Regions from separate parts of the Neorhizobium sp. LMR1-1-1.1 genome, predicted to be linked through region 2. Evidence: riboswitches for the same ligand, from Rfam matches in the RefSeq annotation. Region 2 holds a riboswitch; each other region holds the start of a gene.
What was found. Region 2 has a riboswitch for thiamine pyrophosphate ahead of thiC (phosphomethylpyrimidine synthase ThiC). Riboswitches for the same ligand answer to the same signal wherever they lie in the genome.

Region 1: it holds a riboswitch for thiamine pyrophosphate, as region 2 does, so the genes downstream of both, thiB (thiamine ABC transporter substrate binding subunit) here and thiC (phosphomethylpyrimidine synthase ThiC) in region 2, are expected to answer to the same signal.
Region 3: it holds a riboswitch for thiamine pyrophosphate, as region 2 does, so the genes downstream of both, thiM (hydroxyethylthiazole kinase) here and thiC (phosphomethylpyrimidine synthase ThiC) in region 2, are expected to answer to the same signal.

The regions. Positions count from the first base shown of each region.
Region 1 covers NZ_JBEGHE010000058.1:117,263-121,671, forward strand. The annotation lists gene thiP (thiamine/thiamine pyrophosphate ABC transporter permease ThiP) at 1-814, opposite strand, end outside; gene thiB (thiamine ABC transporter substrate binding subunit) at 842-1,846, opposite strand; TPP riboswitch at 1,886-1,991, opposite strand; gene MRBLMR1_RS25770 (VOC family protein) at 2,219-2,614, opposite strand; gene MRBLMR1_RS25775 (response regulator) at 2,716-3,168, opposite strand; gene MRBLMR1_RS25780 (ABC-F family ATP-binding cassette domain-containing protein) at 3,340-4,409, opposite strand, start outside.
Region 2 covers NZ_JBEGHE010000036.1:251,320-255,728, forward strand. The annotation lists gene thiO (glycine oxidase ThiO) at 1-728, opposite strand, end outside; gene thiC (phosphomethylpyrimidine synthase ThiC) at 728-2,563, opposite strand; TPP riboswitch at 2,661-2,772, opposite strand; gene MRBLMR1_RS21580 (ABC transporter ATP-binding protein) at 2,871-3,929, opposite strand; gene MRBLMR1_RS21585 (DUF5060 domain-containing protein) at 3,942-4,409, opposite strand, start outside.
Region 3 covers NZ_JBEGHE010000001.1:1,564,339-1,568,747, forward strand. The annotation lists gene thiD (bifunctional hydroxymethylpyrimidine kinase/phosphomethylpyrimidine kinase) at 1-115, opposite strand, end outside; gene thiE (thiamine phosphate synthase) at 112-747, opposite strand; gene thiM (hydroxyethylthiazole kinase) at 744-1,559, opposite strand; TPP riboswitch at 1,609-1,705, opposite strand; gene MRBLMR1_RS07545 (methyl-accepting chemotaxis protein) at 1,849-4,409, opposite strand, start outside.

The DNA of each region.
Region 1 (4,409 bases), on a different contig from region 2:
CGGTCCAGACCGTATCGGTTGCCGCCGGCAGAAACGCGATGAGGCCGATCACGGCTGCGGTGAGGGCAATCTGCAGAAAGGCGAGTGCGACCGCGCGGGGCGGGTCGAAATCGAAGCGCAGGGCATGGTAGATCGCCACTTCCAGCGTGGTTGCAGCCGGGCCGCCGCCGAGCACGAGGACTAGCGTGAAGCTGGTGGCGCAGAGCATGAAGATCAGCCCCGCGACGCCTGGCACGACACGCGCGAGCGCCGGCCATTCGACAAAGCGGAAGATCGAGAGCGGTTTCATGCCGAGGCTGGCCGACAGAAGCCAGTACTCCGCCGGCAGTCGCTCAAGTACGGCAAGCAGCAGGCGCACGGCAAGCGGGATATTGAAGAAAGTGTGGGCAAGCAGAATGCCGGAAAGGCCGTAGACGCTGACCGGGTGTTCCAGTCCGGCGGCAGTAAGCCAGCCGTTCAAAACTCCTTGCCTGCCCCAGACGCCGAGGAGGCCGAGCGCGCCGACGAGTGCCGGTAGGCCCATGGGCAAGGCCATGAGGCGAAGAATCCAGGCTCTGCCTGCAAAGCGGGGGCGGCGAGCCAGTGCCAGCGCTACCGGAATGGCGAAGGCAACCGACAGCAAGGTCGACAGGGCCGCCTGCCAAAGCGTGAAGCGCAGAATGCTCCAGGTATAGGCGGTGAAAAGCCGGGATGCCGATTGATCGCCATCCCAGGCCAGCAGCGTCGCGATCGCCGTGCCGACAAAGACTATGACGGCGGCAAGCACGACAAGGCCAGCAACGATGCCGCGTCGTCTTTCAGCAGTCGTCAGCAAATGCGATATTCCGCCCGTTTCGACATGTCACTTCTTGCTCATGGCGGTCAGCCATTCGTCGATCCAAGCCTGACGGTTCTTCGCAACCTCGTCGGAGCCGATCAGCAGCGTCTTTTCCGGCTTTACAAGCTTGTCGAAAGCCTCAGGCAGCGGGGCGGCGGCGGCTGGCATCATCCAATTGGTGGTCGGAATGATATCCTGTGCGGCCGGCGATATCAGAAACGTCAGGAAGCTTTTCGCCAGATCCTTATCCCGGGCGTGTTTCAGCATGCCGGCGACTTCGATCTGGATGTAATGGCCGTCCGAAAAACTTGCGGCCTGATAGCGGTCGTTTTTTTCCTCGACCATGTGATAGGCCGGCGAGGTTGTATAGGAGAGCACCATCGGCACTTCGCCCTTGGTGAACAGGCCATAAGCTTCCGACCAGCCGGGAGTGACGGTCAGAACCCGGTCCCTGAGTTTCGCCCAGGCTTCCGGCGCCTTGTCGCCATAGACGGACTTTACCCAGAGCAGAAGGCCGAGACCCGGCGTCGAGGTGCGCGGGTCCTGAATGGCGATCTTCTGCGAAGCGTCCCCCTCGATCAGATCTTTGAGGCTCTTCGGCGGGTTCTTGATCGTTTGCGTATCGTAGATGACGGCGAAGTGGCCGTAGTCATAGGGAATGAACGTGTCGTCTGCATAATTGCCGGGAACCTTGACGGCGCCTGCATCGACGCCGTTCGCCTCGAAAAGGCCGGTGGCTTTGGCTTCGGAGATCAGGCTGGTATCGAGGCCGAGCGCGATATCGGCTTCCGATCCCGTACCTTCCAGCTTTAGACGGGTGAGAAGCGCCACGCCATCGGCAACGCCGACGAAATTGACGGTGCAGGCGCAGGTCTTTTCAAACTCGGCCTTGATCTTCGGGCCGGGACCCCAGTCGGAGGTGAAGCTCTCATAGGTATAGACGGTGAGCGTCTTGTCCTGAGCTTCAGCAGCAAAAGGGGTAAAAAGCATGGCCGTGGCGGCCAGAAGAAAATTCGAAATCCCGCGCATCAGCGCCTCCTCAAAATGTCGATGTGGGGAATAGGCGCTGGTTGCGAGCCGTCTAATCCCTCCGCCGGTGTTAGCCGGATCAGGTTCCGCGGGTTGGCGTTTCGCCTCTCAGCCCAGCAGACGCAGGGCACCCCGTTAGAGCGTGCAAAGATTTACCGGTCTCGCTTCATGCTGGCAAGAGGGGCAACACAATCGTTCTCTTCATGAAAATTCCCCTCTGGCCTGCCGGCCATCTCCGCCAAAAAGGGGGACAAAAAACCGCCGCACCCGCTTGTTTCCAATCGGGCATAAGCGACACGTCGAGGTTAGCCCTCCCCCTTGTGGGGATGGTTGGGAGGGGGCTTTTATCGGTGAGCCGCAATTGCCAGTGGATCACCCACCGGACATGTCCATATACATGACTTCCCAGACATGGCCGTCGAGGTCCTGGAAGCTGCAGCCGTACATAGGGCCCATTTCCATGTTCGGCTTCCATTCGCCACCTCCTGCGGCAAGCGCCTTTGCCTTGAAGCCGTCAACCTCGTCGCGGCTCGATGCGGAAAGGCAGTTCAGCACCTCTTTCGTCTTCCTGGCGTCGGAGATATCGCCATTGATGAACATGCGGAACTTGTCGTGGGTGAGAAGCATCACGTAGATCTGCTCGCTGACGACCATGCAACTTGCGGTGTCATCGGAAAAATCGGGGTTCTTGTTGAAGCCCAGCGCCGTGTAAAACGCCGTTGAAGCCTGAAGATCCGCCACCGGCAGGTTCACGAAAATCATCCGCATGTCGCGATTCCTCCTTGATTATGGACGCCATCAGCTGGCGCCCTTCCTCCAAGGACGAAAGATGCGGCACGGATTCGACAAGTCCATGCCGGAATTTTGACTCAGTTTGCGTTTCCGCGAAAAACCTTGAGTTCGCGGGGAACGATGGCCATGCCGCCGAGGCGGTTGGCGATCGCATAACCGATCGTCTGTTCGACTACTTCAGGCATGACGGGTTTAGTCAGAACGCCGAGTGTTCCTTCTACGCCATCCGCGATATCTTCCGGATTGCCGGTCATGAATACGACCGTGAGGCCATATTGTTCGGCAAGTTCGCGGCCGATTTCCGGTCCCGTCCGGCCATCGGCGAGATTGACATCGACGAGCGCGATATCCGCATGGGCTGCGAGCGAAAGTGCATGCTTGCGGGCATTCGCCAGCCCCACCACCTTCAGGCCCATGTTCTCGATCGTGTCGGCCACGTCGAGCGCAATCAGAAACTCATCCTCGATAATCAATACGCGCTGATTCATCGCCTCATTTGCCAGCCGACGACGCGATACACTTGTCAGCATTGGACATCTCCAGAGTTCATCTCGGTTTTGCCAGTTGCATGTTTTAGCAACCTGACACGCACCAAACGCGATGAATGTCTGGATTGTTCCGGGGCGAGACACTGATTTTCTTGATTAAATATTTGTTAAGGCTAACAAATATTTAATTTTCGGATGCCTGTCGCATCGTGCTCAACCCTCGATTTCCTCGCGCAACATTTCCAGCTCCAGCCATTCCTCCTCCATTTGGGTCAGCTTTTCGCGCAGCTTTTCCATCTCGGCAGCCAACTTGTTGAAGCTTGCCGGGTCCTTGGTGAAGAGGTTGGGATCGGCCATCTTCTTTTCTCGCAGAGCGATCTCGGCTTCGGCCTTTTCCATTTCCTTGGGAATATTCTCCAGCGCGAACTTCTGCTTGTAGGAGAGCTTTCCCTTGGCTCTGGGTGCGTCGGAGGAAGAGGCTGCGTTTTCGGCCTTCGGCTTTTCGGCTGCTTTCTCCGCCTTTTTCCGCTCTTCCTGCGCGCCCTTGCGCTGCGCCAGCATGTCGGTGTAGCCGCCGGCATATTCGATCCAGCGGCCATCGGGCGCATCCGGGGTGGCCGGGGCGATAGTCGAGGTCACGGTCCGGTCGAGGAAGTCACGGTCGTGGCTGACGAGGATGACGGTGCCGTTATAGCCAGCGACGATTTCCTGCAGCAGGTCCAGCGTCTCGATGTCGAGATCATTGGTCGGTTCGTCGAGGATCAAGAGGTTCGAAGGCCTTGCCAGCATGCGGGCCAGCATCAGACGGGCGCGCTCGCCACCCGACAGGTTCTTGATCGGCGTGCGGATCTGTTCAGGCTGGAACAGGAAATCCTTCATGTAACCGGCAACATGGCGCTGTTCGCCGTTGACCAGCAGGGTCTCGCCGCGACCATCGGTCAGATAATGGGACAGGGTATCCTCGGGATCGAGGTCCTCGCGCTTCTGGTCGAGGGTTGCGATTTCCAGGTTCGTGCCGAGCTTGACCCAGCCGCTGTCGGGCTCCAGCTGGCCGGTCAGCATCTTCAGGAGCGTTGTCTTGCCGGCGCCGTTCGGGCCGACCAGACCGATGCGGTCACCGCGATGCACGCGGATGGAGAAGGGCGCCACGATTGTGCGCTCCTCGTATGCCTTTGTGATGTTTTCGGCTTCAACGACCAGCTTGCCGGACTCGCGACCCTCGGCAACCGAGGCCTGAACGCTGCCCTGCGGTCCGTTATGGCCGCGATAGGCGGCGCGCATTG
Region 2 (4,409 bases):
ATCGGCCCGTCATCCTCCGTCTCGATCATCGTTGCACCGACCATGAAGCGGTGATCGTCGCGTGGCACGACATAGATCGGATGGCGCGGGTGCAGCATCCGGACCGGACGCGATAGAGCCACATCGGGGGTCTCCAGATAAAGCATTTCGCCTCGCACGCCGCGTAGGCCCGGAATATGGGGAATGGCTGCCGGGCCGGTGCAATCGAGAACGGCGGTATAGTTTTTCCTGGGCGGCGGTCCACAGCCGAGGTGAAACTGTCCGCCATGGTTGCGGATCGCCTTTGCCAGCCCTGCCAATGCCCGGCGCGGATCGAGATGCGCCTCACCTTCGAAGAACAGCGCCTTGTCGAACCGGCCGACAAGCGACGGTTCCAGATCGGCGATTTCGTCTCTGCCAAGCCAGACATGACCGCGTGTGCGCGAAGCAAACCGAGTGAGATCGGCCAAGTCACGCGGCTGCGCCACGACCAGCGTGCCGTTGCGAATGACCGCACCCGGCACCGCCCTGTCCCACCAATCGGCGGCATCGAGCCCGAGTGTCAGCACGATCTCTTCCGCCGCCTCACGCTCGCAATAGGGCGCCAGCATGCCGCCGGCGAAATGCGATGCGCCCTGCCCGATCGTATCCTGATAATCGACGATATCGACATCTTCGCCGCGCCTGAGAAGTTCATAAGCCACCGTGAGGCCGGCAACGCCGGCCCCTTTGACGAGAAACAGAGACATCAGGCCTCACTCCCGGCATTTGCCAATGGGTTTTCCACCGGCATGTAGAGATCACCACCATCGCGATATTTCGCCGCCATCGCCTCAAGCCCCTCCTTCTGCGCCTCGGCGCGGATATCGTGTGAGATCCGCATCGAGCAGAATTTCGGCCCGCACATGGAGCAGAAATGCGCCACCTTGTGTGCGTCCTTGGGAAGCGTCTCGTCGTGGAAATTCCGCGCCGTATCCGGGTCGAGCGACAGATTGAACTGGTCCTCCCAGCGGAACTCGAAACGGGCGCGCGACAGGGCATCGTCGCGCAGCTGCGCCCCCGGATGGCCTTTTGCCAGATCGGCGGCATGGGCTGCTATCTTGTAGGTGATCACACCGGTCTTGACGTCATCGCGATCCGGCAGGCCCAGATGTTCCTTCGGCGTGACGTAGCAGAGCATGGCGGTGCCGAACCAACCGATCATCGCAGCCCCGATGGCCGAGGTGATGTGATCGTAGCCGGGCGCGATATCGGTGGTAAGCGGACCGAGCGTATAGAACGGCGCCTCGCCGCAGGTCTTCAGCTGCTTGTCCATGTTCTCCTTGATCTTGTGCATCGGCACATGGCCGGGGCCTTCGATCATCACCTGGCAATCCTTTTCCCAGGCGATTTTCGTTAGTTCTCCGAGTGTCTCCAGTTCGGCGAACTGCGCGGCATCATTGGCATCGGCAATCGAGCCGGGACGCAGGCCGTCGCCCAGCGAAAAGGTCACGTCATAGGCGCGGGCGATGTCGCAGATCTCGTCGAAATGCTCGTAGAGAAAACTCTCGCGGTGATGATGCAGACACCACTTGGCCATGATCGACCCGCCCCGCGAAACGATGCCGGTGACGCGATTGACGGTGAGGTGGATATAGGAAAGCCGCACGCCGGCATGGATGGTGAAATAATCGACGCCCTGCTCGGCCTGCTCGATCAGCGTATCGCGATAGACCTCCCAGGTGAGATCCTCGGCAATGCCGTTGACCTTTTCCAGCGCCTGATAGAGCGGCACCGTGCCGATCGGCACCGGTGAATTGCGGATGATCCATTCGCGGATATTGTGAATGTTGCGGCCGGTCGAAAGATCCATGACCGTATCGGCGCCCCAGCGGATCGCCCAGACCATCTTTTCCACCTCTTCCGCCATCGACGAGGTGACGGCGGAATTGCCGATATTGGCGTTGATCTTCACCAGAAAATTGCGGCCGATGATCATCGGTTCGCTTTCGGGGTGGTTGATATTTGCCGGAATGACGGCGCGGCCTTCCGCAACTTCGTGGCGTACGAATTCCGGCGTGATGTAATCCGGGATATGCGCACCGAAACTTTCGCCATCCCGCGTCAGGGCTTCCTTCGCAGCCTGCCGGCCGATGTTTTCGCGGATGGCGATGAATTCCATTTCGGGCGTGATGATGCCTGCGCGCGCATAGGCGAGCTGGGTAACCGCACGGCCTGCATTCGCCTTGAGCGGCATGTTGCGGATGGGGAACTCGGGCGTCAGCCGCTCGCCGGTGGCAAAACCGTTATCCTCCGGCTTGACGTGCCGCCCCTCGTATCGGGCGACATCGCCGCGAGAAAGAACCCAGTTTTCGCGCAGGCGCGGAAGGCCTTGGTCGATCGCGACGATATGGGCAGGATCGGTATAGGGGCCGGAACTGTCATAGACTAGGACTGGCGGCTCGCCGGATGTCGGGTGAAGCGCGATCTCGCGCATCGGCACGCGGAGATCGGGATATTCCCTGCCCGCAACATGGATCTTGGTGGAAGCCGGAAATGCGCCCGAGGTAACGGTCGGGCTTTGATTTTTGGCGGCAATATTCATCGTGAGGCTCCAAGTTTCAAGGTTGGAGACCCAGTCCTAGAGCCGGAAAGATGGAAGAACGCCGATCACGGAATCCGGTTTACGGATTTGAGAATTATCGCAGCGTTTTGCACCGTCCCTACGCCAGTATGAACTGGATCAGGTTCAACGGGTCACTGCGCGCGATAGCAGAATCTCAGCCCCTTGACGGGACACCCCTGGTGAATGCGATGAGGCTATGACAGGCGAGCTAGCGGGTCAAGTAGGTGATGCAAGCACCGCGGGAAATCGGAGGGCTCAATCTCGCGGGCTCGCAGTCGGTTTTACCTCAATCGAGCCGCACTTCACTCGCGGGATCGAAGAAGTGGACTTTGGCGGAACTGATCGACAGACGGATCTCCTCACCGGGCGCAAAATCCACCCGGTCGTTGACGACACAGGTGACTTCCGTGCCGCCGACATCGGCCAGAACATGCGTGTCTGCGCCGGTCGGCTCAACCACCTTGATCGTCGCCATGGCGCCATCCTGCGTGCCTACGGCAAAGCCTTGCGGACGGATGCCAACCACGACGTCACCACTGCTTCCACCCTTCGGCAGCGATGGCAGCACCAGTCGCTCTCCGCCCGGAATAAGAAGGGACTGGCCCTCGATCTTGCCGCGCAGAAAATTCATTGAAGGCGATCCGAGGAAGCCGGCCACGAACATGTTATCCGGACGGTCGTACAGCTCCAGCGGGGTGCCGATCTGTTCGACGCAGCCGCCGCGCATGACGACGATTCGATCGGCCATGGTCATCGCCTCGACCTGGTCGTGGGTGACATAGACGATGGTCGACGCCAGTCTCTGGTGAAGCGCCTTGATCTCGGCGCGCATCTGCACACGCAGCTTGGCATCGAGGTTGGAAAGCGGTTCGTCGAACAGGAAGACGTCGGGATCGCGAACGATCGCGCGGCCCATGGCGACGCGCTGGCGCTGGCCGCCGGACAATTGCGACGGCTTGCGCTGCAGGAGCGGGGTCAGTCCGAGAATTTCGGATGCTTCCGCAACCTTCTTGTAGATCTCGGCCTTTTTCATGCCGGAGATTTCCAGCGAGAAGCCCATGTTCTGGGCGACCGTCATCTGCGGATAGAGCGCGTAGTTCTGGAACACCATGGCGATGTTCCGTTCCTTCGGCGACAGCGTGTTGACCACACGCCCGCCGATATCGATACGCCCTGCGGATATGTCCTCGAGGCCGGCGATCATTCTGAGAAGGGTCGACTTGCCGCAGCCTGACGGGCCAACCAGGATGAGGAATTCCCCATCCCGGATGTCGATCGTAACACCCTTGACCACTTCGAGCGCACCAAAGCTCTTGCGCAGATCGGAGACTTGAACCGTCGCCATGATGATACCTCTCTAATGCGTCTTGCGTGGGCGTATGCGCACAGCAAGATATGGCCGGCCCGGCAGCGTCAGCCCGAACGCGGCGGCAAACTGGTTGGTGATATGAGAACCACCGGTAATGCGCTGCGGGTGAACCTTCGGCAGCGGCCCCTTCTCCAGCGGCGTGATGCTCATGTTCCAGACATCGATGAGATCGATTTCCCAGTCGCCATCTTCTTCCGGCAGGCCGAGCGCCCATTCGACCGGCTGATGCTCGCCGAAATAGATGTAACGGACGTCGCCATCCTGAGCCGCGGATACCCGCTTGTAGGTCGTGCCCCGTTCCAGCATGGGGGTCAGGCCATTGACGGCATCCTCCTCGAAGATCTTGCGGAGGAAGTCGATACGCGCCGATGCCTCGCCATGAAGCACGCCGCCCTTTGCCCACCAGAGTTCGTCATTGGCATCGAGGAATGTTTCGCCGTGACCGATATAGCCGCC
Region 3 (4,409 bases), on a different contig from region 2:
TCAGCGCTGCCATGCCATAAGTGCCGCGGGCGGAAAATGCCTTGAGGTCCGCCTGTATGCCGGCGCCGCCGGATGGATCGGAGCCGGCAATCGACAAGACATTGCGAATCGTCATTTCTTGGCCTCCGCAATTTTATCGGCGATCAATCGTGTGGTACCTTGGGGATCGGGCGATCCGCATATGGCAGATACGACCGCGAGACCCTTTGCCCCTGCGCGAAAGATTTCTTCGACATGTTGAACCTTGACGCCGCCGATCGCCACTGCGGGTATCGGGGATGCCGCCACGATCCGCGCAAGGCCTTCAAAACCGATCGGCTGCTTGTGATCCGGCTTCGTGCCGGTCGCAAAGACCGGGCCGACGCCGACATAATCAACCACCGCCGGATCGACCCGTCGCGCCAGATCTTCCGTCTCTACGGAGAGACCAAGGATTAGCCTATCGCCAACACGCTTTCGAACCTCCGTCGCATTCATGTCTTCCTGCCCGACATGAATACCGTCTGCACCGATCGCGAGCGCGGCCTCCACATCATCGTTGACAATCAGCGACACGCCGGCCCCTGAAAGGGCAGCCTTCAGCTGCAGGCCCGTCGCGATCATCTCTGCGGTCGTTGCCTGCTTGTCGCGCAACTGCACCATCGTTGCCCCGCCCAGCACGGCAAGTCGCGCCGTCTCGACCATGCCGATCACGCGACAAAGATCCGGGTCCAGCACCAGATAAAGGGAAAGGTCGAACTGCTTCATGCCGGTATCACCCGCGCTACGGCATCAACGGCATCCGGCGTCACTTCCGCAAGCAGATCGAGGAAACGCACGGCAAAGGACCCCGGCGCATGAGCGTCCCGTCCCGCCAGTTCGCCAGCTGCAGCAAACAAGGCAAGCGCCGCAAGCGTTGCCTCAAACGGCTTGTCCGGCACGGTTGCTGCAAAACCGCCGATGACACAGGTCAACGAGCAACCGAGCGCCGTCACTTTCGGCATCAGCGCAGATCCACCGAGAACATGAACGGCACGATGACCGTCGGTGACGAAATCCCGTTCCCCGGTCACGGCGACGACACAGCCATGACGAATGGCAAGAGCGCGGGCAGCAGCCTGCGCGGAAGCCACGCTATCACCGGAATCCACCCCCTGCCCCGATGCATGCTCTCCGGCAAGCGTAATGATTTCGGAAGCGTTGCCGCGGATCACCGTCGGCCTGTGCTCCAGAAGCGCTGAAACGGCGGCACGCCGATAGGCGGTCGCGAAATGCGCGACCGGATCGAGTATCCAGGGTTTTCCCGCTTCGCTTGCAGCCTCTGCGGCCTGCTTCATGCCGTCGAAAAAGTCCGGCGAGATGGTCCCTATATTGACGGTCAGTGCCGCCGCTATGCCTGCGAATTCCGCCGCCTCTTCCGGGCTGTGCACCATTGCAGGCGATGCGCCCGCAGCCAGCATCACGTTGGCGGCAATGTTCATCGCGACGAAATTGGTGATGTTCTGCACCAATGGATTTTTCTGCCGCATCGCTGCCAGCAATGCGCCGGGTTTCAATGATTGAGCGGACTCGTCTGCCATCTGCGCCTCCTTTTGAGGCGGAGGTGGACGTGGGGATGCGACGTCAAGAACGAAGACCCGAACGACTCCCTCCGCCAGCATGATCTGGTTCAGGTTCAAAGGGTACTTCTCAGCCCGGCTTTCGCCGGACGCCCCTGTCATGATCAACAACTACCGGATGATGATCCGCGATTCCAGCCTTTTTACTCAAATGCGGCAAGATGCGGGCTTAGCCTTAGCCCCGAAAGCCGCCGTCGTATCTGGCGGCGGCTTTTGAAGTTTCACGAGGTTCTGGGCATCTGCCTTCACGTCATGCGGCGCTGCTACGGTGCAAACGCGGCTGAGGCTCCTGGTAATAGGTCCCGCTGCTGTCGCTGGTCCTGAAGCGGCCGATCTTCTGGGTCAGATCCTCCACCCGGTGACGCAGGCCACGTATTTCGGCATTGTTCTCCTCGACCATGGCGGCATTCTGCTGGGTTATCAGTTCGACGTCGTTGACAGCCTGCGTGACCTGCGTGATGCCGGTGGACTGCTCTGCGGCAGCCGAGGAAATCTGTGCCACCAGTTTTCGAACATCGGTGACGTGAGCAATGATCCTGGAGAGTGCTTCGCCGGTTTCCTCGACGAGCTGCACGCCGCTTTCGACCTGCGTTGCACTTGCCGAAATCAACTGCTTGATCTCGCGAGCCGCACCCGCGCAGCGCTGGGCCAGTTCGCGGACCTCCTGGGCGACAACAGCAAAACCGCGGCCTGCTTCACCAGCGCGAGCAGCCTCGACGCCGGCATTCAGCGCCAGGAGGTTCGTCTGAAAGGCGATCTCGTCAATGACGCCGATGATCTGGCTGATCTTGTCGGAGGAGCGGCTGATCTCGCCCATGGCATTGACTGCGCGTGCCACGACCTCGCCTGAGCGGACGGCGAACTCTTCGGTCTCGTTGACCGATTGAGACGTCTGACGGGCATTGGTTGCGGTGCTGCGCACAACATCGCTCAAGTGGCGCAACGCCCGAGAGCTTTCTTCCAGTGCTGCCGCCTGCTGTTCCGTGCGTTTCGCCAGATCGTCGGCGGAGGCGGAAAGATTGGCCGTACCGCCATTGATCTCCTGCGCCGCAAAACCGACTTCGGACAAAGTCGCACGCAGAGCATCGACAGCCTGATTGTAGGTTCTGGCCATCATGACGAAATCTGCCGGGAGATTTTCGTCCATCCCCGTTGCCAGATCGCCCTCGGCCAGATTGCCGAGCACGCCCGAGAGCGCGGTCAACGCATGCTGCTGATCGGCCGCGATGCGGGCACGTTCGCCGGCACGCTGTTCTGCTTCCGCCGAAGAGAGCTCCCGGGCGGCGGCGGCTTCCTGCTCCAGCCGAACATTTTCTCTCGCAGCGTCGCGGAATACCGTAACGGAACGAACCATGTCACCGATCTCATCGCCACGCTCGCGGCCTTCGATCGAAACCTCCAGGTCGCCGTCGGCAAGACGCTTCATCACTTCGGTCACCCGGCGCAGAGGGCCGCGCAATGTCTCGACCAGCATCAGGCCGCCAGCGATCGCCAATATCGTACCGACCACCATGGCGACGACCGAAAGGTTTGCCGACCGCTCACTGTCTTCCTTGCCGACTTCCTGAGCCTGGGCAACGAAATTTTTCAGCCCGGCCATTGCGCCGGTCAGAGTGGCCGTGGCTTCCGCCCTCTTCTTCTGCCAGTCGGAAGCAATCACGATCAGCTTTGTCGATCCGGCGTCCAGCGATGCGAGAAGCGGCTCCAGCTTCACAGCAAAGCCAGCCATGGTGAAGTTGGTCTTGGCAAGTTCAGAAACACGCGCCGAGACGGTACGCAAACCCGCCGTCGATTCAAGAAGCGGCTTCTGCGAAGCCTCGCTCATCGTACCGCTCATCCGCTCGACAAGCAGTTTGAGCTCATCGATCCTGCGCAGCGAATCCTCTGTCTGGGCAAGCAGCTCACGCTGGACGGCCACATCACCTTCAAGACCGACAAACCGTTCAGCCGCCGTTACGGCCCGGCTGTTGGACAGATTATCCAAATCTCGCTGGATCGGCATGAGGGCACTTGTTCCAACACGCACCGCCTGTGCCTTGTCGGCGATCGGGGCTTCGCCGGCAATGGTCGCTTTCAAGCTGGCAGCGGCCTGTCGCGCCGGATCGAAAGCCTTGCCCGCCTTTTCCGATACGAGAGTGCTGATCTTTGCGAATTCCTCTTCCAATGGGCCGAGGTAGAGCTTGGCCGTATTGATGGCCGCATCGTCGCTTTCGGCACGACGCATTGCTTCACGCAAGTCCGAGACCCTGCCCGAAATGGCGTTATAGGCATAGGCTTCCAGCAACATGCCCTTGGCAAATTTCTCCTTGCCGGCGCTCTGCTTGCGCAGGCTGCCCACCTGCGCTTCCACTTCCGTGCCGAGCGTATCGATTTCCGTCGCGGCGCTGGCCATCTGCGCATCCGTTTCGTCCCGCAGCAGCTTGACGGCCCACAGCGCATCGACATGACTGCGCATTGCCGAGGCGAGCCCCATAACCGGTGCAACCCGTGATCGATCCCCTTCGCTTGTCAGAAGTCCCTCGAGCACACCGACGCCCTGTTGCTGGGTGTCGATATCGGCTCTTAGTGCCGAAAGCGTCTTTTCATTCGGCGTCGCGGAATATTCCTGCAAACTCGACTGAAGGCGCTCGAAATCGCCGATGTTCTCAATCGTGGCGCGGGTCACGGTCATATGGCCATTCAGAGTATTGGCCGTGTAATATCCGGCAAGGCCCACGCCCGCGATCAGCAGAACGAGAGGAACAACGAACAGAAGAACCTTGGTTACAATTTTCCGGCTTTGCAAAAGTCGATCGATAAACAATTTTTTCC